DNA from 3 places in the Staphylococcus argenteus genome. Region 1 is predicted to be linked to each of the others. Evidence: predicted binding sites of a transcription regulator. Region 1 holds the regulator's gene; each other region holds the start of a gene.

What was found. The regulator LexA, encoded in region 1, represses DNA repair genes until DNA is damaged. The targets are predictions, from matches to a motif close to CGAACATATGTTCG.
Region 2: a site for LexA is predicted at 7,482-7,495, ahead of uvrB (excinuclease ABC subunit UvrB). Genes of this name have one in related genera too.
Region 3: a site for LexA is predicted at 6,488-6,501, ahead of SAMSHR1132_RS09405 (YolD-like family protein). Genes of this name have one in related genera too.

Annotation. Positions count from the first base shown of each region.
Region 1 covers NC_016941.1:1,311,237-1,322,308, reverse strand. The annotation lists gene sbcD (exonuclease subunit SbcD) at 1-114, opposite strand, end outside; gene SAMSHR1132_RS06235 (CcdC family protein) at 239-706, opposite strand; gene SAMSHR1132_RS06230 (YneF family protein) at 885-1,127, opposite strand; gene tkt (transketolase) at 1,424-3,412, opposite strand; gene SAMSHR1132_RS06220 (DUF896 domain-containing protein) at 3,533-3,772, opposite strand; gene sosA (DNA damage-induced cell division inhibitor SosA) at 3,911-4,144, opposite strand; gene lexA (transcriptional repressor LexA) at 4,287-4,910, shown strand; gene SAMSHR1132_RS06205 (CAP domain-containing protein) at 5,249-6,265, opposite strand; gene guaC (GMP reductase) at 6,287-7,264, opposite strand; gene rpsN (30S ribosomal protein S14) at 7,422-7,691, opposite strand; gene rpmG (50S ribosomal protein L33) at 8,149-8,298, opposite strand; gene SAMSHR1132_RS06180 (catalase) at 8,389-9,906, opposite strand; gene SAMSHR1132_RS06175 (amino acid permease) at 10,110-11,072, shown strand, end outside.
Region 2 covers NC_016941.1:788,375-799,446, forward strand. The annotation lists gene SAMSHR1132_RS03665 (ComF family protein) at 1-35, shown strand, start outside; gene hpf (ribosome hibernation-promoting factor, HPF/YfiA family) at 96-668, shown strand; gene secA (preprotein translocase subunit SecA) at 1,082-3,613, shown strand; one part of gene prfB (peptide chain release factor 2) at 3,928-3,999, shown strand; one part of gene prfB (peptide chain release factor 2) at 4,001-5,038, shown strand; gene SAMSHR1132_RS03685 (COG3942 and LysM peptidoglycan-binding domain-containing protein) at 5,446-6,273, shown strand; gene SAMSHR1132_RS03690 (YfbR-like 5'-deoxynucleotidase) at 6,441-7,091, shown strand; gene SAMSHR1132_RS03695 (CsbA family protein) at 7,088-7,324, shown strand; gene uvrB (excinuclease ABC subunit UvrB) at 7,592-9,577, shown strand; gene uvrA (excinuclease ABC subunit UvrA) at 9,585-11,072, shown strand, end outside.
Region 3 covers NC_016941.1:1,949,969-1,961,040, forward strand. The annotation lists gene SAMSHR1132_RS09375 (glycosyl hydrolase family 28-related protein) at 1-964, opposite strand, end outside; gene SAMSHR1132_RS09380 (cysteine hydrolase family protein) at 1,340-1,900, shown strand; gene SAMSHR1132_RS09385 (manganese-dependent inorganic pyrophosphatase) at 1,953-2,882, shown strand; partial or broken gene SAMSHR1132_RS14240 (hypothetical protein) at 3,459-3,539, opposite strand; gene SAMSHR1132_RS09395 (aldehyde dehydrogenase) at 3,678-5,057, shown strand; gene pglS (6-phosphogluconolactonase) at 5,173-6,201, opposite strand; gene SAMSHR1132_RS09405 (YolD-like family protein) at 6,535-6,936, shown strand; gene SAMSHR1132_RS09410 (hypothetical protein) at 6,989-7,162, opposite strand; gene SAMSHR1132_RS09415 (C45 family autoproteolytic acyltransferase/hydolase) at 7,613-8,653, shown strand; gene SAMSHR1132_RS09420 (DUF4097 family beta strand repeat-containing protein) at 8,710-9,552, opposite strand; gene SAMSHR1132_RS09425 (HAAS signaling domain-containing protein) at 9,549-10,106, opposite strand; gene SAMSHR1132_RS09430 (hypothetical protein) at 10,168-10,653, opposite strand; gene SAMSHR1132_RS09435 (thioredoxin family protein) at 10,813-11,072, shown strand, end outside.

The DNA of each region.
Region 1 (11,072 bases):
TTCTATGATCATTTGTTCAACGAACTTATCCAAAATATATGCTTGGTCCTCTAACAATTGTTTGCCGTTTAATATTTTTCCTAAATGCCAATCTGCTGTATGTATAATTTTCATTATTGCCTCCGCATAGAACATTTGTTCGCTTTTTATTTTAATATATTCTTCATTCTGTTTCAAGTAAAATTAAAACCACTTATTGACTAATTTAGTAGCCAAAAACAAGTGGTTTTAAAAGTAATTAATTGATTAATGTTTTCTTTAATTTTTTATATTTATATAGCATTGCTAATCTCCAAGGTACAATCATACAAAATGCTAATAAAAAGAACATGCCGCCCAACTCTCCCGGATCAATTTCATTACTAATAAATATCTTCATCACAGTACGAATAATAAGTAATGAAATTAAAATGACCGGAAATGCTTTTGAACGTTTCATATAAATCTCTGTACCTTTAACTTCAAATCGGGATGTCCATATCAAAACTGTAGAAAACAACAAGCCAATTATAAAAGCTTCTAACATTTCAGACCCAGTAAGTCTAAAATAAGGTACAACATACATTAAGGCACCCGTTGACATAAAGAACGGTGGCAAAATTATTTTTTTCTCATTTACCGGATAATTTTGAGCTTTCATACGGATAACTATAACCATAGTTCCCATAAATAAAGCTACAACTATTGAAAATATTAAGTAGAGCACGCATACACCTTCTTATAAAATAAACTCTCTGATAATCATATAAACTGAATTATAGCATTTATCATTCTTTTCGTCATTTTGTTAACTTCAATATTATTCAATGTATTTTTAATTGCTAATTTGTAATCAAAAAGAGGCCATACTCAAATTTGAGTAATAGCCTCTAAAAATCGCGAATTTACTTTTTCGCACTCTTCATATTTTGATCCATATTTTTATTCATCATCGTCATCATTTGATTAATTTTCTTTTGAGAAGGTTTTTGACCCATTTGCATCATCATCATACGAAGCATTTCTTCGTTGATTGGTGGGTTTTTCTTTAAGTAATCCATCATATATTTTCTTGCTAATAAGAAACCACCAATTAAACCTAAAATTAAAGCTCCTATTATTAAAATAATTGCTAACCAAGTTGCCATTGTTTCACCCGCTTTCTTTATCCTACTGAATTTTACTAAATTCAACACATTATTTCAAGAACTAGTTTATTCAAGTATTTTAATATCGATACTAAAAATAATATCAAAAATCACTTAGATATAATAGTGATTTTTATGATTAAATTAAAATCTCATAGTCAAACAAGAATGTTGATAGAAAGTTCAAGTATTTTTATCCCTTAAAATTGTCTTCAATGTAATGAAAACACTAATATTAAAGAAGCCTAAGATTAGGTATCTTAGACTTCTAAATACTTAAATTGTATAATAGCTTCTTATAAGCTCATTACTTGATTTAAAATATTTTCTTTAGTAAATCCATATTTTTCAACGACTAAATCGCCAGGCGCACTTGCACCAAAGCCATCAATAGCGATAACTTTACCAGCAGTACCTACATATATATGCCATCCAAGTGGTGAAGCCATTTCTATAGCAACACGTTTAGTTACACTTGATGGAATAACTGATTCTTTATATTCATCAGATTGTTGTTCAAATGCATTCCAGTTAGGCATAGAAACTACGCGTACAGATTTACCTTGTTTTTCAAGATCTTTTGCAGCTTCAATTGCTAAGCTAACTTCCGAACCAGATGCTAATAATAAGAATTCTGGCGTTTCTTCAGTGCCATAAACTGTATATGCACCTTTACGCACACCTTCTTCAACTACATTTTCAGGTACATCTAACACTGGTAAATTTTGGCGTGTTAATACTAATGAAGTTGGAGTTGATTCTGATTCTAAAGCAACTTCCCAAGCTACTCTAGTTTCATTTCCATCTGCAGGACGGATAACATTCATATTAGGAATAGCTCTTAACCCAGCTAATTGTTCAATAGGTTCATGTGTAGGTCCATCTTCACCAACTGCAATTGAGTCGTGTGTAAAGATAAATGTTGCATTTAATCCCATAATTGATGATAAACGCAATGCCGGTTTTAAATAATCACTAAATACGAAGAAAGTTGCTCCATATGGATGTAAACCTCCATGAGCAGCCATACCATTAACAGCAGCTCCCATTGCAAATTCACGTACACCAAACCATACATTTTTACCTTCCGGTGTTTCAGAACTATAGTCAATTGCATTATTTACATTTGATTTATTAGAACCAGCAAGGTCTGCTGATCCTCCAAAGAATGAAGGGACAGTTTTACTAATAGCTTGAATGATTGCTCCAGAGTCAGCACGAGATGCACCGCTATGTCCTAATTCAAAGCGAGGTAATTCATCTTTATAATTATTAGGTAGTTTTCCACTAACTGCTAATTTAAATTCTTCTGCTAATTCAGGATAAGCTTCAGCATATTTTTCTAATAATGCATTCCATTTAGACTCATCTTCATTAGCGCGTTGTAACATTGTACTTTGGAAAATTTCATAAACTTCCTCAGAAACATTGAAACGTTTTTCAGGATCTAAACCATAATTTTCAAAAGTTAATTTTCTTTCGTCTTCACCTAAAGGCGCACCATGAACACCATTAGTACCTGCTTTATTTGGAGAACCAAAGCCAATTGTTGTTTTAACTTCAATAATAGTCGGACCTTCTTGAGATTTAGCTTTAGTAATAGCTTGATCAATCTCTTCTAAATCATTGCCATCTTTAACTAATAGATAGTTCCAACCATATGCTTCAAAACGTTCTTTAGTATTTTCTGAAAATGCTTTATTCAATTCACCATCAAGTGAAATATCATTTGAATCATATAGTACGACTAATTTACTTAGTTTATTATGACCAGCAAATGAAGCAGCTTCATGTGAGATACCTTCCATTAAATCACCATCAGAAGCTAATACATATGTGTAGTGATCTACAACATTGTATCCATCTTTGTTGAATTTACCAGCTAAATGATCTTCGGCTAATGCCAAACCAACTGACATAGCAAATCCTTGTCCAAGTGGACCAGTTGTAACTTCTACACCATCAGTATGTCTGTATTCAGGATGACCTGGTGTCTTAGAACCCCATTGTCTAAATTGTTTTAATTCTTCTAATTCTAAACTTCCTGAAACGTGTAACAAACTATACAATAATGCTGAACCATGCCCAGCTGATAGTACGAAACGGTCTCTGTTAAAGTAATCTTTTGATTGTGGGTTGAAATTTAAGTGACGCGTCCACAAAGTATAAGCCATTGGGGCAGCTCCCATTGGTAGTCCTGGATGACCAGAATTTGCTTTTTCGATTGTGTCGATACTTAAAGCACGTAACGTATCAACAGCTAATTGATCTTTTTCATTAAACATCTTGTATATCTTCCCTTCTTCAATTTTATCAAATACATTATAACTTATTTTAAAATAAAAAGATAAGTAAAATACTTAAATCAAATTTTAATGTCAGAAAATTCTATATATAGTTATGAACTAATTTTGATTGTCTCTTTTTTCCTGTATCTCTTTGATTTTTTCCGGTGTAACATCATTACCCTCCGGATCAATCACTTTTGTATTTTCTATTTGTTGTTTAAATCCTTTTCTAAAACTTTCAAGATAAGCTTTTCTTAAAGCTGTTTGCTCTTTCGCCTCTTCTTGTGTTAAACCTTCTGCTTTTTTCTTTCTAGCTAATTCATTTATTCTTTCGATATTCAAATCTGAATTACTCATTAAAAAACCTACTTTCACTGTATTTATCCAACCATTATAATACTTTAACAAAATATAACAAATTTAAGATCATCTAAAAAGTAATAAAAAACGCTACTTTGCAGAAATAAGCAAAATAGCATAGAAAAATTTATCGAATTAATTTATAAACGCGAACACTTTTCGGTCTTTTTGTTCGTCTTCGTTTGTAGGGATACTATGTTCGTATGTTTTGTCAATCGCTTTTGTCTTAATTTGGTGATCAGTCATCTCGTACGTTTGTTCCGTGTGAGCACTGATGTTCGCACTTAATAAGAATATAGAAAAAGCTGTGCTTGAAACTAAAAATATGATTATATATGTGGATAAGTTTTTATATTTATTGAAAAACATCGATTTCACTCCTAGAACATTTGTTTGTATAAGTAATTTATCAGAACTTATGTTCTATGTCAACATTTTAACGAACAAATGTTTGTTTTAGTTTTGAATTAATGCTATAATAAATTTAAATTAAATTAGGGAGTGCCTATATATGAGAGAATTAACAAAACGACAAAGCGAAATATATAATTATATTAAACAAGTTGTTCAGTCGAAAGGTTATCCACCTAGTGTTCGTGAAATTGGCGAAGCGGTTGGTTTAGCTTCAAGTTCAACAGTTCATGGCCATCTTTCACGTCTTGAGGAAAAAGGATATATTAGACGAGATCCAACGAAACCTCGTGCAATTGAAATTGTAAGTGATCAAACAAATGACAATATTAATATGGAAGAGACAATTCATGTTCCTGTTATTGGTAAAGTTACTGCTGGTGTTCCAATTACCGCAGTTGAAAATGTAGAAGAATATTTTCCATTACCAGAACACCTAACATCAACACATAATAGCGATATATTCATTTTAAATGTTGTGGGCGACAGTATGATTGAAGCAGGTATCTTAGATGGAGATAAAGTAATTGTTCGAAGCCAAACAATTGCAGAAAATGGTGATATCATCGTTGCAATGACAGATGAAGATGAAGCAACGGTTAAACGTTTTTATAAAGAAAGAAATCGATATCGTTTACAACCTGAAAATAGCACAATGGAACCAATATACCTTGATAACGTTACAGTTATTGGTAAAGTAATTGGTTTATATCGCGAAATGTAATATTTCAACAATTTATATATAATCGCATTTGTTAAACCCTCATTCATAATAAATTTCCAACCTCTTGAAATCTCAATGATTATCAAGAGGTTTTTTATGCCATCCTTTATATGTATGTTACAACACTAGAAACAATCAGAGTTTTAGTTATACATAAAGTAAAACTCGCCTCTACAATTATATGCAGAAGCGAGCTAATATTATTTTTTACTATCTTTTTTATTTAATATGTCTTTGACGCGTTCTAATATATCCGCATCTTTTGGTTTGTCTTAAATCATCATGTTTATCTACTTCCTTACAGATAAACATTACCCTTTAAACAAGCTTTAGAAACATTATCCAGTGTAATTTTCTGTCCAAAACGGTTGTTTTTCATCATTAAAATCAACACCAACACCTAATGTATTAAATGCGTCGTTTAAAATATTCTTTCTATGACCAAGAGAGTTCATTAACCCTTCATGTGCGTAAATACTGCTTACTTGGCCATATGCTAAATTTTCACCAGCTGACCTAAATGTTATACCATCTTTTTTCAATCGATCAAACGGAGATTGACCTTTTAAGTTAGTATGATCAAAATAGTGGTTATCTGCCATATCTTTACTGTGTTTTCGTGCTGTTTCAGAATTCTGTTTTGAATACTTTAGCGTTGGTAACTCATGTTGTTTTCTTTCAGCATTAACTAAATCAAAATTTTGAAGCTCGTAACTATTTGCCAGTGATTTTGATGGCGCGCCATACTGTTCTTTCAATCTATTTTCCATAGCATCGCTTACTTGCAAAACAGCTGTTACATTATTACGTCGATGTTTATCATAAAATACCGTCGTATAAATATGATTTTTATGGAAAACATCATATTCTTTATTATTTTGTTCGTAACGAACTCTACCTTTAACAATCTCGGTTTCTGGTTCGCCTAATCTTTGCCTTACAACCGATTTCGGTGTGTTATATTTAATTTTTGATTTTGAAGTGATGATATTTTGATTTGAATATATCGCATTAACTTTATCTTTAATGTAACTTACCATTATAAAATTATTGTAATCACCATCATAATACGTATACCACTTCGTACCATATTCATTAAATGTCACTCTTTTAGGTTGTTTCAATACCTTTTCAACTTCTGATTTAGACATGTTCATCTGAATATTATTAAAGGCAAATTGTTGTTTCTTTGGCGTATCCAATTTATTTTCTGCAGAAATTGTTTCTTTATTGATGTGAATATCAATATATTGTCTTACTTCATTTTGTAAATGAATGAATGGTTTAAATTCTGTCATTGGCGCGATGATAATAATCGATAATAACGCAACAACAGTTACTATGAACTTTTTAATTTACATCACCTACTATAAATATTAATCTCTATCTCCATTAAAAATAGAGTTTCTTACAATAACATAATCTACAGTACGTAATGATTTCAAGTCTTTTCCACCGGCATATGAAATTGAACTTTGTAAATCTTGTTGCATTTCATTTAAAGTATCAAATAATGAACCTTTATGTTCTACAAACATTTTCTTACCTTCAACATTTTTATGTTCACCTTTTTGAAATTCTGAAGCACTTCCAAAATATTCTTTATACTGTTTGCCGTCAAGTTCAACAGTCTCACCTGGAGATTCTTCATGCGCAGCAAAAAGCGAACCAATCATGACCATTGATGCGCCAAAGCGAATAGATTTAGCTATATCACCATGTGTTCTTATACCACCATCAGCAATTAAAGGTTTACGTGCAGCTTTACTACATAAATTTAATGCTGCTAGCTGCCAACCGCCTGTACCAAAGCCAGTTTTAATCTTTGTAATACAAACTCTACCAGGACCAATACCAACTTTTGTAGCATCAGCACCAGCATTTTCTAATTCTCTAACACCTTCAGGCGTACCAACATTCCCTGCAATGACATAACTCTCAGGTAAATGTTTTTTTATATGTTTTATCATATTAATTACTGAATCAGAATGTCCATGAGCAATATCTATTGTTATATATTCTGGTATCAATTTATCTTGAGCTAATTTTTCAATAAATTCAAATTCTGATTTCTTTACACCTACTGAAATTGATGCAAATAAACCTGAATCTTGCATATTTTTTATAAAAGGTACTCTAGCTTTTTCATCAAAACGATGCATGATATAGAAATAATCATTTTCTGCAAACCGTTTTGCTAATGTTTCATTCATAACTGTTTGCATATTCGCAGGAACTACAGGTAGTTTAAACGTCTTCGGTCCAAATTGAATCGATGTGTCACATTCAGATCTGCTTTCAACAATACATTTATTAGGTATTAACTGAATATCTTCATAATCAAATATTTTCACTTTAAATAGCCCCTTTTAAAACTAATTATTTTATTAATGCAAATTAAAAACCGGATGTTTTCTTGATTAATTCCGAAAACATTCAGTTTATAGCATTCGTATATACTGTACATTGTTTTATTAATATTGTAAATGGGCTAAAGTACGAAATTTAATTTTACCAGCTTGATTTTTTAACACCTGGAATTTGTCCTTTATGTGCATGTTCTCTAAATGCAATACGTGACATTTCAAATTTACGTAATACACCTCTTGGTCTACCCGTAACTTTACATCTTCTTGTTAAGCGTGTTGGTGATGAATCTCTAGGTAATTTTCTTAATGCTTCATAATCACCTTTCGCTTTTAACTCTTTACGTAACTCATAATATTTATTTACTAATTCTTCTCTTTTTCTTTCTTTTGCTATTTTAGACTTCTTAGCCATATATTGTTACCTCACTTTTTATCAAATCGTAATTATTACGATTTATATAATAACACAATAATCACATAATTCAACAGTTAAATCTTATTTATTTGCTAAATCACTCAAAAAACGTTCTATGACTTTGTAAAATTTTAATCCACTTCGAAACGACTATACTTTCTTTTAAAAAACTATTACTTTTCATTTTCTACTATATATGGAAACTCACCTTTTTTTAAAATTTACTATTACTGTATTGTTCGCAGCGTTCCAACATCATTTATCAATATACCATGATAATTTTTCCGTTTACTTCATTAAGAAATAACTCAAATCATGTATCTATATATTTACTTTATTACTTTTGAAATATGTTTCTAACTATTATATTGAATTATCATCAAAAAAACGAGCTTTCCATAAATAATGGAAAAGCCCGCTTTAATTTCAAATCGTCGTATTTGAATGATAAGAATTACTTAGTTTCACGATGTAACGTATATTTGTTTAATCTTGGGCAATATTTCTTCATTTCAATACGCTCAGGATTGTTACGTTTATTTTTAGTAGTGATATAGTTACGATCGCCACATTCTGTGCATGCTAATGTTACGTTTACGCGCACGTTAAACACCCTCTCTTGTTAGGAATCTTTACGATTTATTATATTATCATAAACTGCTCAACTACGCAATATTGAATACACATTTCAAATTTATTTTTTAAAGTTTTCGTAAGTTTCGTCACTTTCTGTTTCAAGATTAATTGAATTAATATCAATACCTAATGCTTTAGCTACACCTTCACCATATTCTGGATCAGCTTTATAGCAATGACGGATATGACGTCGCTTAACATCTTCAGATACACCATCCATTGCATTTGCTGTATTTGTGAAAATTCTTTCTTTAGCATCATCAGTTTGTAATCTAAATAACTTACCAGGTTGCTCAAAATAATTATCATCATCTTGGCGTTGATTATATTCATAGCCATAACCATCAGTTGGGAATGGTGGCTTTTTATATTCAGGTTGTGAATCAAATTTGCCTTGATTATTTGGATAATAATGTGTGCCTCCACCTTGGTTATTATCAAGCACACGCATTTGACCATCTCTGCTAAATGGACAAATGTTTTCAATACCTACACCTTTAGGCTGGTTCACAGGAATTTGCCAATGATTTACACCTAAGCGATATCTTTGCGCATCTCCATATGAGAACAAACGCCCTTGTAACATTTTATCAGGTGAAAAATCTAATCCAGGAATAATATTAGTTGGTGCAAAAGCAGCTTGTTCTACATCCATAAAATAATTATCTGGATTTCGGTTTAATTCAAACTCTCCTACTTCAATTAATGGATATTCATCGTGATACCATACTTTTGTTAAATCGAATGGATTATCCTTATGGTTTTTGGCTTGTTCTTCTGTCATTACTTGGATATACATTGTCCATTTTGGATAATCACCATTCTCAATAGCATTAAATAAATCTCGTTGTGATGAATCACGATCAGTCGCTACAATTTCAGCAGCTTCTTCATCTGTTAAATTTTCAATACCTTGTTGAGTTCTAAAGTGGAATTTAACCCAAACACGTTCGCCAGCATCATTGTACATTGAATACGTGTGAGAACCGAATCCATGCATATGGCGTAAATCTTTAGGTATCCCTCTATCTGACATTAAAATCGTCACCTGATGTAAAGCTTCAGGAAGTCCAGTCCAAAAATCCCAGTTATTTTGAGCATCTCGCATATTTGTTCTTGGATCACGTTTAACAGCGCGATTTAAACTAACAAATAACTTTGGATCTCTGAAAAAGAAGACAGGCGTATTATTCCCTACTAAATCCCAGTTACCTTCTTCTGTATAAAATTTTAAAGCAAATCCTCTAATATCTCGTTCTGCATCAGCAGCACCACGTTCACCTGCTACTGTAGAAAAACGTGCGAACATTTCAGTTTGTTTACCAATTTCTGAGAAAATCTTAGCATTAGTATACTTTGTAATATCTTTAGTTACAGTAAACGTACCAAATGCACCAGAACCTTTCGCATGCATTCGACGTTCAGGTATAACTTCTCTATCAAATTGAGACATTTGCTCTAAAAAGTAAATATCTTGCATTAAAAGAGGTCCCCTAGGTCCTGCTGTCATACTATTTTCTCGATCTGATACTGGATGCCCAAAAACTCCAGTTAATTTTTTATCATGTTGTGACATAGTCATCCCTCCACAATTTATAATTATTATAATTTAATACACATTATAATTTAACCCTAATTAAATTACAATTAAACACGCTCAAAAAGATTAAAAAATCAGAAAATTTTAATTTTTTCGCTTTAAAGTGTTAAAAAGTTATTGAATAGTCTACTTAAAAAGCTTACAATAATGGGTATATTTAAATAGATGGGAGACTAAATATGGAAGATAATAAAATGAACCGTAGTCTTAATTCTAGACACATTTCCATGATTGCTATAGGTGGTGCAATTGGAACTGGTCTATTTGTCGCTACAGGTAGTATAATTTCACAAGCTGGACCCGGAGGCGCTATATTAGCCTATTTACTTATTGGTATTATGTTGTACTTCTTAATGTCTTCTATTGGAGAATTAGCAACATTTTATCCAGTATCAGGCTCTTTCAGTTCATATTCAACACGTTTTATAGATTCATCACTTGGTTTTACAATGGGATGGTTGTATTGGGCATTATGGTCATTAGTTACTAGTGTTGATGTTATTGTGGCGTCAAATGTACTTTATTTCTGGGACACATTTAAATTTTTCCACCCCATTACTTGGAGTTTAATATTTATTACCATTTTACTATTATTAAACATTTTTTCTGTAAAATCATTCGGAGAAACTGAATTTTGGTTATCATTAATTAAAGTAATTACAATTATAGTATTCATTGCATTTGGTATTTTAATGATCTTTGGTATTTTAGGCGGTCATAGTTATGGCTTTGAAAATTATACAAAAGGCGATGCACCATTTGTAGGTGGCATTTCAGGGTTCTTAGGCGTATTACTAGTTGCAGGTTTCTCTGTCGGAGGAACCGAGGTAGTAGCTGTTACCGCTGGTGAATCTGATGACCCTAAAAAATCAATGCCTAAAGCTATTAAGCAAGTTTTTTGGCGCATACTATTGTTCTATGTGTTATCAATTGCTGTAATTGCTGCAATTATTCCATATACAGATCCATTATTATTAAATGAAAGTGGTTCTGTAAGTCAAAGTCCGTTTACAATTGTCTTTGATAGAGTTGGTATTGCTTTTGCAGCATCTGTTATTAATGCAGTAATTTTAACATCATTATTATCAGCTGCTAACTCGGGCGTTTATACGACAGGTAGGATGTTATATTCACTAAGTGCA
Region 2 (11,072 bases), 520 kb from region 1:
TCAGAAAATTCAAAGTGTTTGCGTTTGCACGATAGCGTAAAAATGTTAAAATATAATAAAGAGTTACCAATAAAGAGGTTTAAGGAGAGATTACTATGATTAGATTTGAAATTCATGGAGATAACCTCACTATCACAGATGCTATTCGCAACTATATTGAGGAAAAAATTGGTAAGTTGGAACGTTATTTTAATGACGTACCAAATGCAGTCGCGCATGTAAAAGTTAAAACTTATTCAAATTCAGCAACTAAAATTGAAGTAACAATTCCATTGAAAAATGTAACGTTACGAGCTGAAGAGCGCAACGATGATTTATATGCAGGAATTGATTTAATTAATAATAAACTTGAAAGACAAGTTAGAAAATATAAAACACGTGTTAATCGTAAGAGCCGTGATCGTGGAGATCAAGAAGTGTTTGTTGCAGAGTTGCAAGAAATGCAAGAAACACCAGTTGACAATGAGACTTATGATGATAACGAAATCGAAATTATTCGTTCTAAAGAATTCAGCTTAAAACCAATGGATTCAGAAGAAGCTGTATTACAAATGAATCTTCTTGGTCATGATTTCTTTGTATTCACAGATAGAGAAACAGATGGAACAAGCATAGTTTATCGTCGTAAAGATGGTAAATATGGTTTAATTCAAACTAGCGAACAATAAATGATATTTTAAGCACTTGTGTTCTAGCACAAGTGCTTTTTTAAATTCAAAATGGTCAGTTAAATTATTTCAGTATTCACTTATGTAATTTGTTGAATGAAACATAGTGTCTATGCTAATGTAAATGGATGTATATATTTGAATGTTGAATTAATTATAGTATGTCAGTTTATTGAACAATCCACTTAAATAATCGTAAAATAACGATGCTATATTTTATGGGAAAGCATTAATGTGTATTGAGATTATATTTAATAGTGATAAACTTGTTATCAACAGAATGTGAATGAAGTTTGTCGTAAATATATTTATATTGATTCCTTAAATGAGTAAATAAGTATAATTTTATAACTATAAATGATAAGATATATTGTTGTAGGCCAAACAGTTTTTTAGCTAAAGGAGCGAACGAAATGGGATTTTTATCAAAAATTCTTGATGGCAATAATAAAGAAATTAAACAGTTAGGTAAACTTGCTGATAAAGTAATCGCTTTAGAAGAAAAAACGGCAATTTTAACTGATGAAGAAATTCGTAATAAAACGAAACAATTCCAAACAGAATTAGCTGACATAGAAAATGTCAAAAAACAGAATGACTATTTAGATAAAATTTTGCCAGAAGCATATGCACTAGTTAGAGAAGGTTCTAAACGTGTATTTAATATGACACCATATAAAGTTCAAATTATGGGTGGTATTGCGATTCATAAGGGTGATATCGCTGAAATGAGAACTGGTGAAGGTAAAACGTTAACAGCGACAATGCCAACATATTTAAACGCACTTGCTGGTAGAGGCGTTCACGTTATTACAGTCAATGAGTATTTATCAAGTGTTCAAAGTGAAGAAATGGCAGAATTATACAATTTCTTAGGTTTGACTGTAGGATTGAACTTAAATAGTAAGACAACTGAAGAGAAGCGTGATGCTTATGCTCAAGATATTACTTATAGTACTAACAACGAGTTAGGTTTTGACTATTTAAGAGATAATATGGTGAATTACTCTGAAGATAGAGTTATGCGTCCATTGCATTTTGCAATCATAGATGAGGTTGACTCGATTTTAATTGATGAAGCGCGTACACCATTAATTATTTCTGGAGAAGCTGAAAAGTCAACGTCACTTTATACACAAGCAAATGTATTTGCGAAAATGTTAAAGCAAGATGAAGATTATAAATATGATGAAAAAACAAAAGCTGTACATTTAACTGAACAAGGTGCAGATAAAGCGGAACGTATGTTTAAAGTTGAAAACTTATATGATGTACAAAATGTTGATGTTATTAGTCATATTAATACAGCTTTACGCGCACATGTGACATTACAACGTGATGTAGACTATATGGTAGTTGATGGGGAAGTATTGATTGTAGACCAATTTACAGGACGTACGATGCCTGGACGTCGTTTTTCAGAAGGGTTACACCAAGCTATTGAAGCTAAAGAAGGTGTACAAATACAAAATGAGTCTAAAACAATGGCTTCAATTACATTCCAAAACTATTTCAGAATGTACAATAAACTTGCTGGTATGACAGGTACAGCAAAAACTGAAGAAGAAGAGTTCAGAAATATTTACAATATGACAGTTACTCAAATTCCAACTAACAAGCCGGTACAACGTCGTGATAAATCAGATTTAATCTATATTAGCCAAAAAGGTAAATTTGATGCCGTAGTTGAAGATGTTGTTGAAAAACATAAAGCTGGACAGCCAGTATTATTAGGTACAGTTGCAGTTGAAACATCAGAATATATTTCTAACTTACTTAAAAAACGAGGTATTCGTCATGATGTGTTAAACGCGAAAAACCATGAACGAGAAGCCGAAATTGTTGCAGGAGCTGGACAAAAGGGTGCAGTTACAATTGCAACTAACATGGCTGGTCGTGGTACAGATATTAAATTAGGCGAAGGTGTTGAAGAACTAGGCGGCTTAGCAGTAATAGGTACAGAGCGTCATGAGTCTCGTCGTATCGATGATCAGCTTCGTGGTCGTTCTGGACGTCAAGGTGATAAAGGTGATAGTCGTTTCTATTTATCATTACAAGATGAATTGATGATTCGTTTTGGTTCTGAACGTTTACAAAAAATGATGAGTCGATTAGGCTTGGATGATTCAACACCAATTGAATCCAAAATGGTATCGAGAGCTGTTGAGTCAGCACAAAAACGTGTGGAAGGAAATAACTTTGATGCACGTAAACGTATATTAGAATATGATGAAGTGTTACGTAAACAACGTGAGATTATTTATAACGAACGAAACAGCATTATTGATGAAGAAGATAGTTCACAAGTTGTAGATGCAATGTTACGTTCAACGCTGCAACGTAGTATAAATTATTACATTAATACTGCTGATGATGAGCCAGAATATCAACCATTTATTGACTATATTAATGATATCTTCTTACAAGAAGGCGATATAACTGAGGATGATATCAAAGGTAAAGATGCTGAAGATATCTTTGAAGTTGTATGGGCTAAAATCGAAAAAGCATATCAAAGTCAAAAAGATATTTTAGAAGAGCAAATGAATGAATTTGAACGTATGATATTATTACGTTCTATCGATAGTCATTGGACTGATCATATCGATACAATGGATCAATTGCGTCAAGGCATTCACCTACGTTCATATGCTCAACAAAACCCATTGCGTGATTATCAAAATGAAGGTCATGAACTATTTGATATTATGATGCAAAATATTGAAGAAGATACTTGTAAGTACATTTTGAAATCTGTAGTACAAGTCGAGGATAATATTGAGCGTGAAAAAACGACTGAATTTGGTGAAGCTAAACATGTTTCAGCAGAAGATGGTAAAGAAAAAGTTAAAGCACAGCCAATCGTAAAAGGTGAACAAGTTGGTAGAAATGACGAATGCCCATGTGGCAGTGGTAAAAAATATAAAAATTGTCACGGTAAATAAATGATATTAATTACTCCTTCCATGAAAACACAATATTGTGTTTTGGAAGGAGTAATTTTTTGAAATTTAATAAAACATATGTAGATAGAAAACTTTTTAATCATGTATAAGTTATAATGATAGATTTATTGTAAATGGTCATTTAGCTATATTAAAATTGGTAAAAAGTATCTTACTCCAAATATGTCGATATAATTTAAATAGATTTAAATTCCTTATCAATGTTAAATTTTAACAAATCTATGTTAAAATTTAACATTATAAATTGTACGAGATTAGTACCATTATTTGAATAATAGCTAGGAGCGAAAACTATGGAATTATCAGAAATAAAACGTAATATTGATAAATATAATCAAGATTTAACGCAAATTAGGGGGTCTCTTTGACTTAGAGAACAAAGAAACCAATATTCAAGAATATGAAGAGATGATGTCTGAACCGAATTTTTGGGATAATCAAACGAAAGCTCAAGATATTATAGATAAAAACAATGCATTAAAATCAATTGTAAATGGTTATAAAAAGTTACAACAAGATGTAGATGACATGGAAGCAACTTGGGAGTTATTACAAGAAGAATTTGATGAAGAAATGAAAGTTGATTTAGAACAAGATGTAATTGATTTCAAAGCAAAAGTGGATGAATATGAATTACAATTACTATTAGATGGCCCACATGATGCTAATAATGCCATATTAGAATTACACCCAGGTGCGGGAGGCACGGAATCGCAAGACTGGGCAAATATGTTATTTAGAATGTATCAACGTTATTGTGAAAAGAAAGGTTTTAAAGTAGAAACTGTTGATTATTTACCTGGTGATGAAGCAGGAATTAAGAGTGTGACGCTGCTCATTAAAGGTCACAACGCTTATGGTTATTTAAAAGCTGAAAAAGGTGTACATCGACTTGTTAGAATTTCTCCATTTGATTCATCTGGTCGTCGCCATACATCATTTGCATCGTGTGATGTGATACCGGATTTTAATAATGATGAAATAGAAATTGAAATCAATCCGGATGATATTACTGTAGATACATTTAGAGCCTCTGGTGCAGGTGGACAGCATATTAATAAAACAGAGTCAGCTATTCGAATTACCCATCATCCATCTGGTATTGTAGTTAATAATCAAAATGAACGATCTCAAATTAAAAACCGTGAAGCGGCAATGAAAATGCTGAAGTCAAAATTATATCAATTAAAATTAGAAGAACAGGCGCGCGAAATGGCAGAAATTCGTGGTGAACAAAAAGAAATAGGATGGGGAAGTCAAATTAGATCGTATGTTTTCCATCCATATTCAATGGTAAAAGACCATCGTACAAACGAAGAAACTGGTAAAGTAGATGCTGTAATGGATGGAGAAATAGGTCCATTCATCGAATCATATTTGAGACAAACAATGTCACATGACTAAATAATCCGATAAGCCGAGACCATTTTGGTTTCGGTTTTTTGCGTATAAATGTTAAATCTTTATTTTAATGAGGGGCTCGATTAGAAGATAGGATTATGATTGAAATTGTAAATCTTTATTTTTCAATCAAGTAGATTCGCTTATTTTGTAGAATTGTTTTGTTTATAAAATGCATGTAGAGTACATTAAGTAATATTACTTGTAACCAAATTCGCCACTAAGACAAAAAGTGTGAAAGCGTTACCAAATCATTGTGATAAAAACATTTTACACTAAATCATTTCCTAGTTATGTTTTTATATTGTTAACCATTTGATTACATCGTCATAACAATAGCTTTTGATAAAATGTATTGTGCTATAGTATTTTCATACTTAAAATACTAACAGCAAAGGAATGACAACAAGATGAAGAAAACTCTTACGGTGACAGTTTCGTCAGTGTTAGCTTTTTTAGCTTTTAATAATGCAGCACATGCACAACAACAAGGCACAGTGGTTAAATCACCAATTAAGCATAATTATGTATCAAATGTTCAATCTCAAACACAATCTCAAACAACATATACAGTTGTGCCTGGGGATTCATTATATAAAATTGCATTAGAACATCATTTAACATTGAATCAATTATATTCATACAATCCTGGTGTGACGCCATTAATTTTCCCTGGTGATGTACTTTCATTAGTGCCTCAAAATAAAGCGCAACAAGTTAAGATTGTTAAAACACCAGTAAGTAAACCAAATCAAATAGCAAAGTCAACACAGCAACCTGCTAAGCAAATTTCAAAAAATGTAGCAACTAAGCAGACTGTTGCTAAAACAGTTAATGTAGCATATAAACCAGTTAAAGTACAAACGGTAGCTTCAACTAAACCAGTTGCACATTACTACAATAAATCTGTTGCAAACAGAGGTAACTTATACGCATATGGAAACTGTACGTATTATGCTTTTGATCGCCGTGCAGAATTAGGCAGAAGTATCGGTAGTCTATGGGGTAATGCAAATAATTGGAATTACGCAGCGAAAAGTGCAGGATTTAAAGTAGATAAAACACCAGAAGTTGGAGCTATTTTCCAAACTGCTGCTGGTCCATATGGTCATGTTGGCGTAGTTGAATCAGTAAATCCTAATGGAACAATCACGGTATCCGAAATGAATTACGCAGGATTTAATGTTAAGTCAACAAGAACAATTTTAAATCCAGGTAAATACAATTACATTCATTAATTAGTTATTTATTCATCCTCTTAACCTGTCTTGTAAAATGGGTTAAGAGGATTTTTTTGTTATAATATGAACGAAGGTAAACAATTAAGAAATTTAAATGATATTTAATTGAAGGATATGTAAAAAGAAAGTATAATTTATGATTAAATAATAGGGAGGTAATTGAAATGGGCGTACATCAATATTTTAAAAGATTATCAGACATGGAAAGACTTATAAGATTACCTGGAAAATTTAAATATTTTGAACATAACGTAGCAGCACACTCCTTTAAAGTAACTAAAATTGCTCAATACTTAGCAACTGTAGAAGAATATCATGGGCAAAAAATAAATTGGAAAAGTTTATATGAAAAAGCATTAAATCATGATTTTGCAGAAGTGTTTACTGGTGATATTAAAACGCCTGTGAAATACGCCAGCAGTGAATTGAAAAAACTATTTTCGCAAGTTGAAGAAGAAATGGTAGAAACATTTATAGAGGAAGAAATTCCGTTGCCATATAGAGAAGTTTACAAGCAACGATTGCAAGAAGGTAAAGATGATTCCATAGAAGGACAAATACTTTCAGTTGCGGATAAAATTGATTTATTATATGAAACATTCGGTGAGATTCAAAAACGTAATCCTGAAGAATTATTTTTTGAAATTTATGCAATGAGTTTAGAAACAATTATTCAATTCGATCATTTAGCTTCTGTACAAGATTTTATCGATAATATCATTCCAGAAATGTTAACTGAAAACTTCATCCCAAAAACAGAATTAAGAGAAACTACAATGAACATTTTAAACAAAAGAAAAGAGGAAAATGAATGATATGGTATATTAGCGCTGCATTCTTTCCATGTGTCTTAGTAGTGTTATTTAGTGTATTGACTAGAAGTAAATGGGTTGGTACAACACTAACGTTGATTTTAATAGGGGCTTCCATATATAAGGAATACTTTCATAACGAGTGGATTATCTTTATTGACGTAGTATCACTATTAGCTGGATATCTTATAATAGATCAGCTTGAATTTCATAAGCATCAAGATGGAGATCGCTAATTTTGACCTAAGGACAATGTCCAAACAAATTAATTGAAACAATAAGACGTTTGATATAAAGTGTATATACTCACAAAATATAACTAGATAAATGAATTGATTAAATGCAAGCATAGTTAGAACAACTATGTTTGTTTTTCTTTGTATTAAAATATTACGAACAAATGTTTGCTTTTTTAGCGATTATTTTGATAAAATATGAAATAAGAAAGAGCAAATTTGAACGGGATAAATAAATAACACATTAAATAGGAGGCGTATGTAACAATGGTTGAGCATTATCCTTTTAAAATACATTCTGAATTTGAGCCTCAAGGTGACCAACCACAAGCAATTAAAGAAATTGTTCAAGGTATTAAAGAAGGTAAGAGACATCAGACATTATTAGGTGCTACAGGTACTGGTAAAACTTTTACAATGAGTAACGTAATTAAAGAAGTTGGTAAACCGACTTTAATCATCGCACATAATAAAACATTAGCAGGTCAATTGTATAGTGAATTTAAAGAATTCTTCCCTGAAAATAGAGTAGAATACTTCGTGAGTTATTATGATTATTATCAACCTGAAGCATATGTTCCATCTACAGATACATTTATTGAAAAAGATGCATCCATTAATGATGAGATAGATCAATTACGTCACTCAGCTACAAGTGCATTGTTTGAGCGTGATGATGTAATAATTATTGCAAGTGTAAGTTGTATATATGGTTTAGGTAATCCAGAAGAATATAAAGATTTAGTAGTAAGTGTTCGTGTTGGTATGGAAATGGATAGAAGTGAGTTGCTTAGAAAACTTGTAGATGTTCAATATACACGTAATGATATTGATTTCCAACGTGGTACTTTTCGAGTTCGTGGAGATGTTGTAGAAATATTCCCAGCTTCAAAAGAAGAGTTATGTATTAGAGTTGAGTTTTTCGGAGATGAAATAGATCGCATAAGAGAAGTTAACTATTTAACAGGTGAAGTATTAAAAGAACGAGAACATTTCGCAATATTCCCAGCATCTCACTTCGTAACGCGTGAAGAAAAAATGAAAGTTGCAATAGAACGTATTGAAAAAGAATTAGAAGAACGATTAAAGGAATTGCGTGATGAGAATAAATTGTTAGAAGCCCAACGCTTAGAGCAAAGAACTAATTATGATTTAGAAATGATGAGAGAAATGGGATTTTGTTCAGGTATTGAAAATTATTCCGTACATTTAACATTACGTCCGCTAGGTTCAACACCATATACCTTATTAGATTATTTTGGTGATGACTGGTTAGTAATGATTGACGAATCACATGTGACATTACCGCAAGTTAGAGGTATGTATAATGGAGACAGAGCACGTAAACAAGTGCTTGTTGATCATGGTTTCAGATTACCAAGTGCTTTAGACAATAGACCACTTAAATTTGAAGAATTTGAAGAAAAGACGAAGCAGTTAGTATATGTTTCGGCAACACCAGGACCTTATGAAATAGAACATACAGATAAAATGGTTGAACAAATTATACGTCCAACTGGTTTACTAGATCCTAAGATTGAAGTTAGACCTACTGAAAATCAAATCGATGACTTACTAAGTGAAATACAAGCAAGAGTTGAAAGAAATGAACGAGTTTTAGTAACAACACTTACTAAAAAAATGAGTGAAGATTTAACAACGTATATGAAAGAAGCAGGTATTAAAGTTAACTACTTGCATTCTGAAATTAAAACATTAGAGCGAATTGAAATTATTAGAGATTTACGTATGGGTACGTATGATGTCATTGTAGGTATTAATTTATTGAGAGAGGGTATTGATATACCAGAGGTTTCTTTAGTTGTGATTTTAGATGCAGATAAAGAAGGCTTTTTACGTTCAAATAGGTCATTAATTCAAACAATCGGTAGAGCTGCGCGTAATGAAAGAGGCGAAGTCATAATGTATGCTGATAAAATGACAGATTCGATGAAGTACGCAATAGATGAAACACAACGTCGTCGTGATATTCAAATGAAGCATAATGAAAAACACGGCATTACGCCTAAAACCATCAATAAGAAGATTCATGATTTGATAAGTGCAACTGTTGACAACGATGAAAACAATGAAAAAGAACAAACTGTAATACCTAAGAAAATGACAAAAAAAGAACGACAAAAAACAATCGAAAATATAGAAAAAGAAATGAAACAAGCAGCGAAGGATTTAGATTTCGAGAGAGCTACAGAATTAAGAGATATGTTATTTGAATTAAAAGCAGAAGGGTGACAAGTAAATGAAAGAACCATCTATAGTAGTAAAAGGTGCTCGTGCGCATAACTTAAAAGACATTGATATTGAATTACCCAAAAATAAATTAATAGTAATGACTGGTTTGTCAGGGTCAGGTAAATCTTCTTTAGCATTTGATACAATCTATGCTGAAGGGCAACGTCGATACGTTGAATCATTAAGTGCCTATGCGCGTCAATTTTTAGGTCAAATGGATAAACCTGACGTTGATACGATTGAAGGATTATCGCCAGCAATTTCAATAGATCAAAAAACAACGAGTAAAAACCCAAGGTCTACTGTAGCTACGGTAACAGAAATATATGATTATATTCGTCTGTTATATGCACGTGTAGGTAAGCCATATTGTCCAAATCACAATATAGAAATTGAATCTCAAACGGTACAACAAATGGTTGATCGTATAATGGAGTTAGATACACGTACAAAGATTCAATTATTAGCACCTGTCATCTCTCATCGTAAAGGTAGTCATGAAAAGCTAATAGAAGATATTGGTAAAAAAGGTTATGTACGTCTAAGAATTGACGGAGATATTGTTGATGTAAATGAAGTGCCAGCATTAGATAAAAATAAAAATCACACAATTGAAGTTGTTGTCGATCGTTTAGTTGTAAAAGAGGGCATTGAAACACGACTAGCTGACTCTATTGAAACAGCACTTGAACTTGCTGAAGGTCAATTAACTGTTGATGTTATCGATGGTGAGGACTTAAAATTTTCTGAAAACCATGCTTGTCCGATTTGTGGCTTTTCAATAGGAGAATTAGAACCAAGAATGTTTAGTTTCAATAGTCCATTTGGTGCATGTCCAACCTGTGATGGTTTAGGTCAAAAGTTAACTGTTGATGTTGATTTAGTGGTACCAGACAAAGATAAAACATTAAATGAAGGTGCCATTGAACCATGGATACCTACTAGTTCTGATTTTTATCCAACCTTATTAAAACGTGTTTGTGAAGTATATAAAATTAATATGGATAAGCCATTTAAAAAGTTAACAGATCGACAACGTGATATTTTATTATATGGTTCAGGTGAAAAAGAAATTGAATTTACGTTTACTCAACGTCAAGGCGGTACTAGAAAAAGAACGATGGTATTTGAAGGAGTTGTTCCAAACATTAGTCGTCGATTCCATGAATCACCATCAGAATATACACGTGAAATGATGAGTAAATATATGACAGAATTACCATGTGAAACTTGTCACGGGCAACGATTAAGTCGAGAGGCTTTATCGGTGTATGTAGGTGGATTGAATATTGGAGAAGTTGTTGAATATTCAATTAGTCAAGCGTTAAACTATTATGAAAACATCAATTTATCAGAACAAGATCAAGCGATTGCTAATCAAATACTAAAAGAAATCATTTCTCGATTAACATTTTTAAATAATGTAGGACTGGAATATTTAACATTAAATAGAGCTTCTGGAACGTTATCGGGTGGTGAAGCACAACGTATTAGA
Region 3 (11,072 bases), 640 kb from region 1:
CATCTTTATGTTTTACGTTATTGTAATTGCGCACGTGTATAGCATCTTTTTCCATTGGCCCTAAAAACTCATTCCCAATGATATTCATATTTATACCAGCCTGTGATCCTAAATCTTTTCCGGTTAATACATCCGCTGCATTTTTACCGTCCCTCACTCCTAGATATCTTATTCCACCTTGGCAATCAATAAATCTATTATTAATAATATACGTATCTTTGTATTTTAAAGGTGTCAATGCATAACCTTGTATACCTTCAAATGTATTATTAATAATGTGAACGTTATCGTAATAACAATTATGTCTACTCGCATGTGAGCCAATAGCCCGATTCCAGCTACCCATTTCAGATAATTCAGAAGGTCCAAAGTAACAATGATCAATTATGACATTTTTGGTAATCGTGCCATCTGTAGTTCCGAATTTTGGAAAAGCGCCAGGCACTTGAATATCTAGCTGTATCGCTTCAGAGTAAAAGCGTTCTCCACTATAATCTACGAATCCTTCAAACGAACAATCTTTGATATAAAGTCCATTAATACCACAAGCATCAAGAGCATGACCACTAACCACATTCTTAATTGTCACACCAATTAATTGAATGTCTTCCGCATGACCCATACACATAGCCGTGTTATTGTAAGGATAAGCCACACCATTCATATCAAACGTTCCTCCTTTAATATGAATATGGCTGTTACCGTTATAACCTCTATAAAATCCATATCTATGTCCATTCTTTAATAGCGTTCCAGAATTACAACGTCGTAATATCGTTTCATTTTCCAGCACTAATGTTGTATTACCGTATATCGTTAATGGTTTACAAATGTCATATGTTCCTTTTGGTATATACACCGTTGTCTGCTTGCGATAACCATAGTTTAATGCGCGTTGTATTGCTCGTGTATCTTTCTTTTTATTATGACCAGTTAATCCAAAATCTTTCGCATTAATATGCATAAATTGTCATCCTTTTTTATTTTCTAATTACTTCTTATATTATCCCATTATTTAAATTATAATCCTTCTAAATTTGATTAGATTCACGTACCAAATTTACTTATTTAAAATCCTCAGTATTCATATATCCATAGATTGTCACATTGTTATTTTAGCTACCTACTTGTCAAATCTAGTATTTGTGAATTTATTTTTTTAAATATAGTTCAAAAATATCCCATAATATTGAGTGATTGCGTTATTTACTCTTCCAAAAAAGTTGATTAATCTATATACTTAATCTATATTTATATATTAACCATTTGGGTTAAAAATTACTCTAGCATTTATGAATAGATGGGAGTTTATTTTATTATTATATAGGAGAGATTTTGAATGACACATCGCGCACTATTAGTTGTTGACTATTCATATGATTTTATCGCAGACGATGGCTTACTTACTTGTGGTAAACCTGGACAAAATATAGAAGATTTTATTGTTTCTCGTATCAATGATTTTAATTATTATCAAGACCATATATTCTTTTTAATGGATTTACATTATTTACATGACATTCATCATCCTGAAAGTAAATTATTCCCACCACACAATATAGTAGAAACTCGTGGCAGAGAATTATACGGTAAAGTTGGTAAATTATATGAAACAATCAAAGCGCAATCTAATGTACATTTCATTGATAAAACCCGCTATGATTCGTTCTTCGGTACCCCACTTGATAGTTTATTGAGAGAAAGAAGTATTAATCAAGTAGAAATCGTTGGCGTATGTACTGATATTTGCGTATTACACACAGCAATTTCTGCGTACAATTTAGGCTATAAAATTTCAGTACCTGCTGAGGGTGTAGCTTCATTTAATCAAAAAGGGCATGAATGGGCACTTGCACATTTCAAAAACTCATTAGGTGCAGAGGTAGAACAACACGTTTAAATCGTGCTAAAATAATTTTAAAGAATACAATATACAAGGGAGATATTTGACAATGGCTAAAACATATATTTTCGGACATAAAAATCCAGACACTGATGCAATTTCATCTGCGATTATTATGGCAGAATTTGAACAACTTAGAGGCAATTCAGGTGCTAAAGCATACCGCTTAGGTGATGTAAGCGCAGAAACACAATTCGCGTTAGATACATTTAATGTACCTGCTCCGGAATTACTAACTGATAATCTTGAAGGACAAGATGTTATCTTAGTTGACCACAATGAATTTCAACAAAGCTCTGATACAATTGCCGCTGCTACAATTAAGCATGTAATCGACCATCATAGAATTGCGAATTTCGAAACTGCTGGTCCTTTATGTTATCGTGCTGAACCTGTTGGTTGTACAGCTACAATCCTTTACAAAATGTTCAGAGAACGTGGCTTTGAAATTAAACCTGAAATTGCTGGTTTAATGTTATCAGCAATTATCTCAGATAGCTTACTTTTCAAATCACCAACATGTACACAACAAGATGTTAAAGCAGCTGAAGAGTTAAAAGATATCGCTAAAGTTGATATTCAAAAATACGGCTTAGATATGTTAAAAGCAGGCGCTTCAACAACTGACAAATCAGTTGAATTCTTATTAAATATGGATGCTAAATCATTCACTATGGGTGATTACGTGACACGTATTGCTCAAGTAAATGCAGTTGACCTTGACGAAGTGTTAAATCGCAAAGAAGATTTAGAACGAGAAATGCTTGCTGTTAGTGCTCAAGAAAAATACGACTTATTCGTACTTGTTGTAACTGATATTATTAATAGTGATTCTAAAATCTTAGTTGTAGGTGCTGAAAAAGATAAAGTCGGTGAAGCATTCAATGTTCAATTAGAAGATGATATGGCATTCTTATCTGGCGTTGTTTCTCGTAAAAAACAAATCGTACCTCAAATCACTGAAGCATTAACGAAATAAAGTCCATACGTAACTGCTCAATTCTTGACAGTATATAATTTAACAACAGTTCATTAAAGTAGATATAATTTTACTTTTAATGAACTGTTTTTTGTGTGTCGGAAAGTAATAGATTCTTTTTTAACGGGCTTGGGACAGAAATGATAAAGAACCATTAATGATTTATTATGTAGTGGTTCTTATACATTAGCCTCAGATAACGTGTTCTTAATTTACTACAAACATTAATTTTAACTTATGGAATGTAAGCTGACTTTCCGTCAGCTTCTATGTTGGGGCCCCGCCAACTTGCATTGTCTGTAAAAATTGGGATCTAATTTCTCTATATTGGGGCCCCGATTAGTATTGAAGAAGCATATTACAAGGGCATTCTCATTCATTCAACTACTGCCAATATGACATTATAGTGCCTAGGACATGGATTTATATTTCAGACTCTTCAGATCACGCAGACTCTTCAAATCACGAACTAATTGTAATTTCAACTATCCCGTGATATTAACTCTAGCACTACTTCTTGACCTTGCCGAATATAATATATGGTAATTTGTGTAACTTTATTTCGATATGCTTATACCTTTTGAAACTATATTTACAACGCCGAGTATAAATTTTTGTTTTCTCTATACCTTTTTCGTTATGATTAAAGTTATAAATATATTTAAAACTGACTCATCACATTTTATTTAACATGAACAATATATTATTAAGCTGACACTTAAATTTTTAAAATACGCTGTAAAAAAGCTATTTGTCATCTTTTCAAAAATAAATCATAAGGAGGTTCTTATCAATATGAATAGTATCGAGCAATTATTTTACAATAATAAAGCCTTTTTCAATACACAACAGACAAAAGATGTTAATTTTCGTAAACAACAGTTAAAAAAATTAAGTAAAGCCATCAAATCATATGAACAAGATATTTTAGAAGCATTATTTCAAGATTTGGGTAAAAACAAAGTTGAAGCATACGCCACAGAAATCGGTATTACTTTAAAAAGTATCAAAAATGCACGTAAAGAACTTAAAAATTGGACTAAAACTAAAAACGTAGACACACCCTTATATTTATTTCCAACCAAAAGTTATATCAAAAAAGAACCTTATGGAACAGTACTAATTATTGCGCCTTTCAACTACCCTTTCCAATTAGTATTCGAACCACTTATCGGAGCAATTGCTGCTGGAAATACCGCTATCATTAAACCATCTGAATTAACGCCAAATGTTGCCAACGTTATAAAGCGTTTAATCAATGATACATTTGATGCAAATTACATTGAAGTTATTGAAGGTGGGATTGAAGAAACACAAACTTTAATTCATTTACCATTTGACTATATCTTCTTTACAGGAAGTGAAAACGTAGGTAAAGTAGTTTATCAAGCTGCTAGCCAAAATTTAGTGCCAGTAACATTAGAAATGGGTGGAAAATCTCCTGTTATTGTTGATCAAACAGCCAATATTAAAGTTGCAAGTGAGCGAATTTGTTTTGGTAAATTTACAAATGCAGGACAAACATGTGTCGCACCAGATTATATTTTAGTCCATGAATCTGTGAAAGATGACTTAATAACAGCCCTATCCAAAACATTGCGCGAATTTTATGGTCAAAATATTCAACAAAGTCCAGATTATGGTCGCATTGTAAATCTAAAACATTATCATCGTCTTACTACCTTACTTAATGATGCGCAAATGAATATCGTATTTGGTGGTCATAGCGATGAAGATACACGCTATATTGAGCCGACACTGTTAGATAATATCACTAGTGATGCTGCAATTATGCAAGAAGAAATATTCGGTCCAATCTTACCGATTTTAACGTATCAATCATTTGATGAAGCTATTAATTTTATACAACAGAGACCTAAACCTTTAAGTTTATATTTATTTAGTGAAGATGAAAATGCAACACAACGTGTATTAAATGAGTTATCGTTTGGCGGTGGTGCTATTAATGATACATTAATGCAATTAGCAAATCCTAATTTACCATTTGGTGGTGTTGGTACATCAGGTATGGGACGTTATCATGGTAAATATTCATTCGATACCTTTACTCATGAAAAAAGTTACATTTTCAAATCTACTCGATTAGAATCAGGGCTACATTTACCACCGTATAAAGGTAAATTCAAATACATTAAAGCTTTCTTTAAGAATTAGTCAATAAAATTAAAACAAACCATGCTTCCCTACTATGATGTCTTGAAAATATTATTTTACAAGATACATTCTATTAGTTCGGAAACATGGTTTCTTTCTTATTATCTATTAATAGTTAAAATATAACACATACACCTTCAGGAGCTTTCTGACTACTATCACATCGCGTAATTTCACCAGTCTCTTTATTTCTTTCAAACACAGTAACGACTGAATCTCCTTGTTCATGTGCACAAACTAGAAACTTATCTGATGATGTAATATTAAAGTCTCTTGGGAATTCTCCGCCACTTTCTGTAATCGTCACTAATTCTAAGTGTTGACCATTTTCAAGTACTTTAAAAATTGCAATACTATCATGTCCTCTATTTGATACATACAAGAATTGTTGATCATGGGACAGTCTTACTGCTGCCAGTTTAGTATCTCCAGCAAAGTCTTCAGGAATTGTTAAATGACGTTCAATCTCTTCAAATTTGCCATCATTATACTTAGTCACACTGACAGTATTTGATAATTCATGCACAACGTATGCATATTTTCCATTATTATGAAATTCAATATGTCTTGTTCCATCACTGTCTTTAAATTGAGATTGGCTACAAAATTCAAAGCCATTTTCATCGAATGTATAAGTAACAATCCTATCTGCACCTAAATCCGTTACAGCAACATACTTACCATCTGGCGTTTGACTAATATAATGGGCATGTGGTCGGTCTTGTCTGTCATGTGAACCAGTTTGAAAATCATGTGCAAGTTCTTGAATCAAGCGTACGATTTCACCCGTATATGTGTCTAATTCATATATGCGTATAATTCCAGCGCCGTATACCGCTTCAAATAAGTATTGTTTATCATTTGAAAGTGATACATAACAACCTGTTCCAGCTGTTGAAGATAAACATTTGTTTAACAAACTTAATTTGCCATTTTCATCTATTTTCAAGCTTGCAACACCACATTGCTCACCTTCTTTAGTGATTCCATATAAAAAATGGTTATTACGTACTAAATATGTAGATGCTTCTAATTCAAATCCTGTTTCTAATAAATCTATACGTGACTGGTCTTCATTTAAATCAAAACGATAAATTCCTTTGCCGTTCTTTTTAGTATATGAACCAATATATCCTTGTGTCATAGCTTTAACCCCTCCATGTTAGTCTTACATCTATTTTATTAAATTTTAGCGCGAATTAACAATCATTTATCATGTACACACTTATAAAAACATCAACGAATTATATCCAATACTGAGAATTTTAGTTTAAGCTTTGGATTGTTAGCTAAAAGTCATATTAATAAAAATTATTAAAAACCTTTTAACGACTCAATAAATTCGCCGTCAGATATCTCATTTTATAAAGCATCATTCGCTAAATTCAGAGTAAATTTTATTATCTCTATTCATTTTTTTATTGCAAAATAGAACGTATGTTCGTATAATGTAATTATTAGATTGAGGTGAGTAAATATGACAAGTTATGAAGAGGAAACTGATTATCGCAATATTCCACTTGAATTATTAGATAACAATATACCTATGGGAAGAGGCATGATAAAATGGGCACCTTTTGCAACATTACCTGAACAGTTCGAAACAATTCAGCGATATATTATCGATCAGAATAAAATCACACGTCCCATATTATCAGATGATCAATTGACTGAATTAAATATCCGATTACATGAAGCATTACAATATGCGCAACCCGTAGAAATTAAATTTTATAATAATGGCTTTATTGATTCTCTCCGTTTAATCATTTATCGAATTGATGCTATAAATTATGAAATCGAAGGTCATATTTATAAATCACAACAACGCCAAAAACTTTCTGTGTTTGATATTTTAGATATTGTCTCTTTATCTTAATTTTTCTCAAAAAAAGGCAAGAACAATCAATATTGTTCTCGCCTCAGTATTATTAATTATTTTTACTTTCAATATCAGAAATAATTTCTTTAGTCTTTCTTTCGATATCTTCAAAATCTTTCTTGAAGATATATGCAAAAGCTACCACACCAACACCAGCAACTAGCGTTGTAATAGCAACCAAGCTAAATACGAATTTAAATACACATTTAATAAAATTCCACATCTCAATTTCACCTCTGTTAAATTAAATACCTGTCTACAGTTCATTATACTATCATATATAGAATAATCATTAAATATATACCCACTTTTCCGAAAGATACTCGTCAAATTATATAGCGAGCAAGTTAATGATTATTTCAAAAAATGTCGAGGATTCTCTAAATCATCGCGACATGACCTTAAATGCTAATGTTAACAATGACCTTTTCGTGAGTGCTAACTTAAGATTAATATTTATGATAAGATGATTTTAAGCTTTTAACTTAATATCCCCACCATCTATAAAAATATGTTTTAACTGATTGATAAGTTTTATACACTGAGAAATCACCTCAAAAAATGTTATATTTCATTTAGTAAAATATAACTTTATTTAGCATGACATTCAATATACATACGATTACTATTTATTTACAATATATTACAATAAAAAAGAAAGAGGAATGATGACATGCAACAAGTGACATCAGATATTATGACTTTTAGAGGTTCTCATTTCGATTTAGGTGTTGAAACTGCCAAATGGCTCCTTCAAACACCCCTGCTAAAAAATCGCGAAAAAGAATGGAAAAAACGTGTCCCACGTTTTGACATAGATGTAAATGAAACATATCAAATTTTCCAAACTTATGCTCCACAAATATGGGAAGAATTAATGGGACTGCAAAGTATACTTAAAATACCAACACGGCAAATTATACTAAACTTTGGCCATTACCGTTTTACCGATTTAAAAGAAAGTGGATGTACTGTCTTTCAAGGTAAGGACTTTATGGTTAGAAATTACGATTACCATCCTGCTACATACGATGGTCGCTATTTGTTATATCAACCTACCGATAGAGGATTAGCTCAAATTGGACCTGTATCAAGAGTCACAGGAAGAATGGATGGCATGAATGAGGCAGGATTAACTATGGGCTATAACTTCATGCATCGAAAGCATCCTGCAAATGGTTTTGTATGTTATATGATAGGTCGTTTAATTCTTGAAAACTGCCACGATGTGACGGAGGCAGTACATTTATTGAAAGACATTCCACATAGAAGCTCATTTAGTTATATACTGATGGACAAATCATTAAATCATGCCATTGTTGAAGTAACTCCGCGATCAATAGATATCCGTTACGATAATACATGTACAAATCATTTTGAAATACTCACACATGAAAATCGCAACTACACAAAAGAATCCAAAGAGAGATTAGCACGTACCATTTCACAAACTAATGAAAACTTAGATATGGATACGGTATTTGAGTTATTCAATCACCCCAAGTATGAAATTTATAGTAAATTATTCAAAAGTTGGTCAGGTACCATTCATACATCTATGTATCATCCTGAAACATTGACTGCCTACTTCGCTCTAGGTGAAAATACAACACCAGAAATTATAGATTTCAAATCATGGTTAGCTGGTCAAGAACTTAATATCACACATTTCACCGGTAAGATTGATACTGAATTAACATTTGCTAACAAATAAAAAGACACCGATATTAGAAAGTTAGTGTTTTCTAATATCGGTGCATATTCAAACTTTTAATCAATTCTAATATTTCCATCAATCGTATAAAACTCTAAAACATTATCGCTCTTGCCTACTTTTCCATTCGTAAACACTTTGTTCTTTACGACACTATTTCCAGTCCCAGGATTTAACTTTAATATCGTATCTTGAGGTTGCTTACCATACTTAAAATGAATATCTCCTTCTTTTGTCGAAGCTTTTGCGTCAACTTTTGATGGCATCTTTTCAAAATCAATATCACCATTATCATTTAAAAATATAGAATTGCTAATATGACTATTTTCAACCCTTAGCATTCCAATACTCACTTTAATATTACTATTATTTATATTGCTATCTCTTATATATGTAGGACTATTATTAGTCTTTGAATCAAGCGAGTCAATATGCGTATTAGTAATAGATACTTCACCATTAATACTTTGTATATTAGTATTATCTAAATTAACGCCTTTAATCTTAACACCGCCAGCTCCAGATATAATGTTCAAACGTTTAATCATTTTGTCCGGCATTTCAAGAGTTAATGTTTTCTTATTTTCGTGAAATGGATTCATGTCAATAGCGTAACCTCTTGTCTTTGACCTTTTGTCACTAATTTTCAATGTCTTATCATCTACATCAATTAATACATCATTGTCACCCTCATATTTAACCCTAAATTGCTTTCCATGTTTAATACGAAGTTCAGTACTATCTAAATTAATAGCTACGCGATTAAAAGCGTTATCCTTAAATGTTTTATCGTATTGTTTGGTACCGTATTTATTCTTATCATACGTAAACCAGATAATGGTTGCTGCAGTGAAAAACACCACAAACACAATAAGACCAATAAAAAAGAGTTTTTTCATTTTCTAACGCTTCCTTTAACGGTTTTAATATACCAAAGTAAATATTTTAAGATTAAACGGTAGATGTATTCTAAAATTTTAAATATAACAATGATACAAACTAATCCTAATCCTGAATATGATATTGCAAAAAACACATTACTAATCGAATCAACAATACCTCTAGATATCGCTGAAGCTAATAAAATAATAGGACAAAATAGTAACAACAACGAAATTAAAAATAAAGCTAATATAAATAAACCAACAATTGAAACCGGAATAAGAATTACAAAAATAGATAAAATGCCCAAACTTAGCGATGCTGCAACTGCTCTTGAAATATTTTCGAACGTTGGCTTTGACTCAGCGTAATCTATAACACTTCTTGCCTTCGTCTCAGTCGCAACATCTTGAGGATCTTTTAATTTCCTTAATATTTCTTCTTCATCAACACCATTAAGCTCTTGTTCATAGAAGTATCGTTCATACTCATACATTTTTTGATCGCGTAAATGTCTAGGTAACGCATCAAGTGCCGTCTCTAATTCATTTAAATAAGTAATCTTGTTCATATAGGTCACTCATCCTGATTAAATTATTCATTATCATTCTATACAACCTTAAGCCTATAAATTATTTACTAAAAAATTCAATACGCTTAATTTCTTGATCTTGATATAGTAAGTTTAATTTCAAATGATGGTCTCTATCAATATATTTTACTGATTCAAAATCATTACCAACATTTGATTTTTTATAACCAAATCCAAGATTATCGATTGCATCATTGATTGGGGAATCTATTGAGCCATCAAAGTTTGTTGATACTTTTTCATCTTTCACTAATATTATTCCCTTTACTACATTGTCCTTTTCTCTGACTTTAACAGTGAAATCAGGGTGTGCTTTGCTGTTATAAAATTTAAAACGGTCAATTTTGATTTTTTTATTCACTTCATAACCTTTACTATTAAACTTTTCATTTAATTTAACATTATTGATTTCAACAGCAGATAAATCTACAGTTTTCGTATGGCGATATTGATATAAACCAATTAATACACCAATAGAACAAATTAAAAATAAAGCAAATACAACCCATCGATTTTGAATACGCACTGATGTCACCCTTTCTTAATTCTTATTTAAATATAGCACAAGGTGCTTTCTGTTTCATCCTTAACAAAAATTAACATAGAATTTGCAATTAATTTATTTCATTACCTTTTATTAGCATAACTTGGTATAATGTTATAAATGCTAAAGGAGGTTTTTACAATGACAAATTTAGAAACTTATTTCAAAAATAGCCAGCCCTTAAATGAATACATCGAAGGAATGAAAACGAACAAAGATAATGTTCTTAACATTTATCAATCATTTGAATTACCAGAAAATGATTCACGCATCAACAAAATAAAAGAGATGAATTATTCTAAAGTATTAGTAATTACTGAAGACTGGTGTGGAGATGCAATGATGAATCTTCCAATTTTAAAACACATCAGTGAAGCATTAAACCTAGAAGTACGTGTATT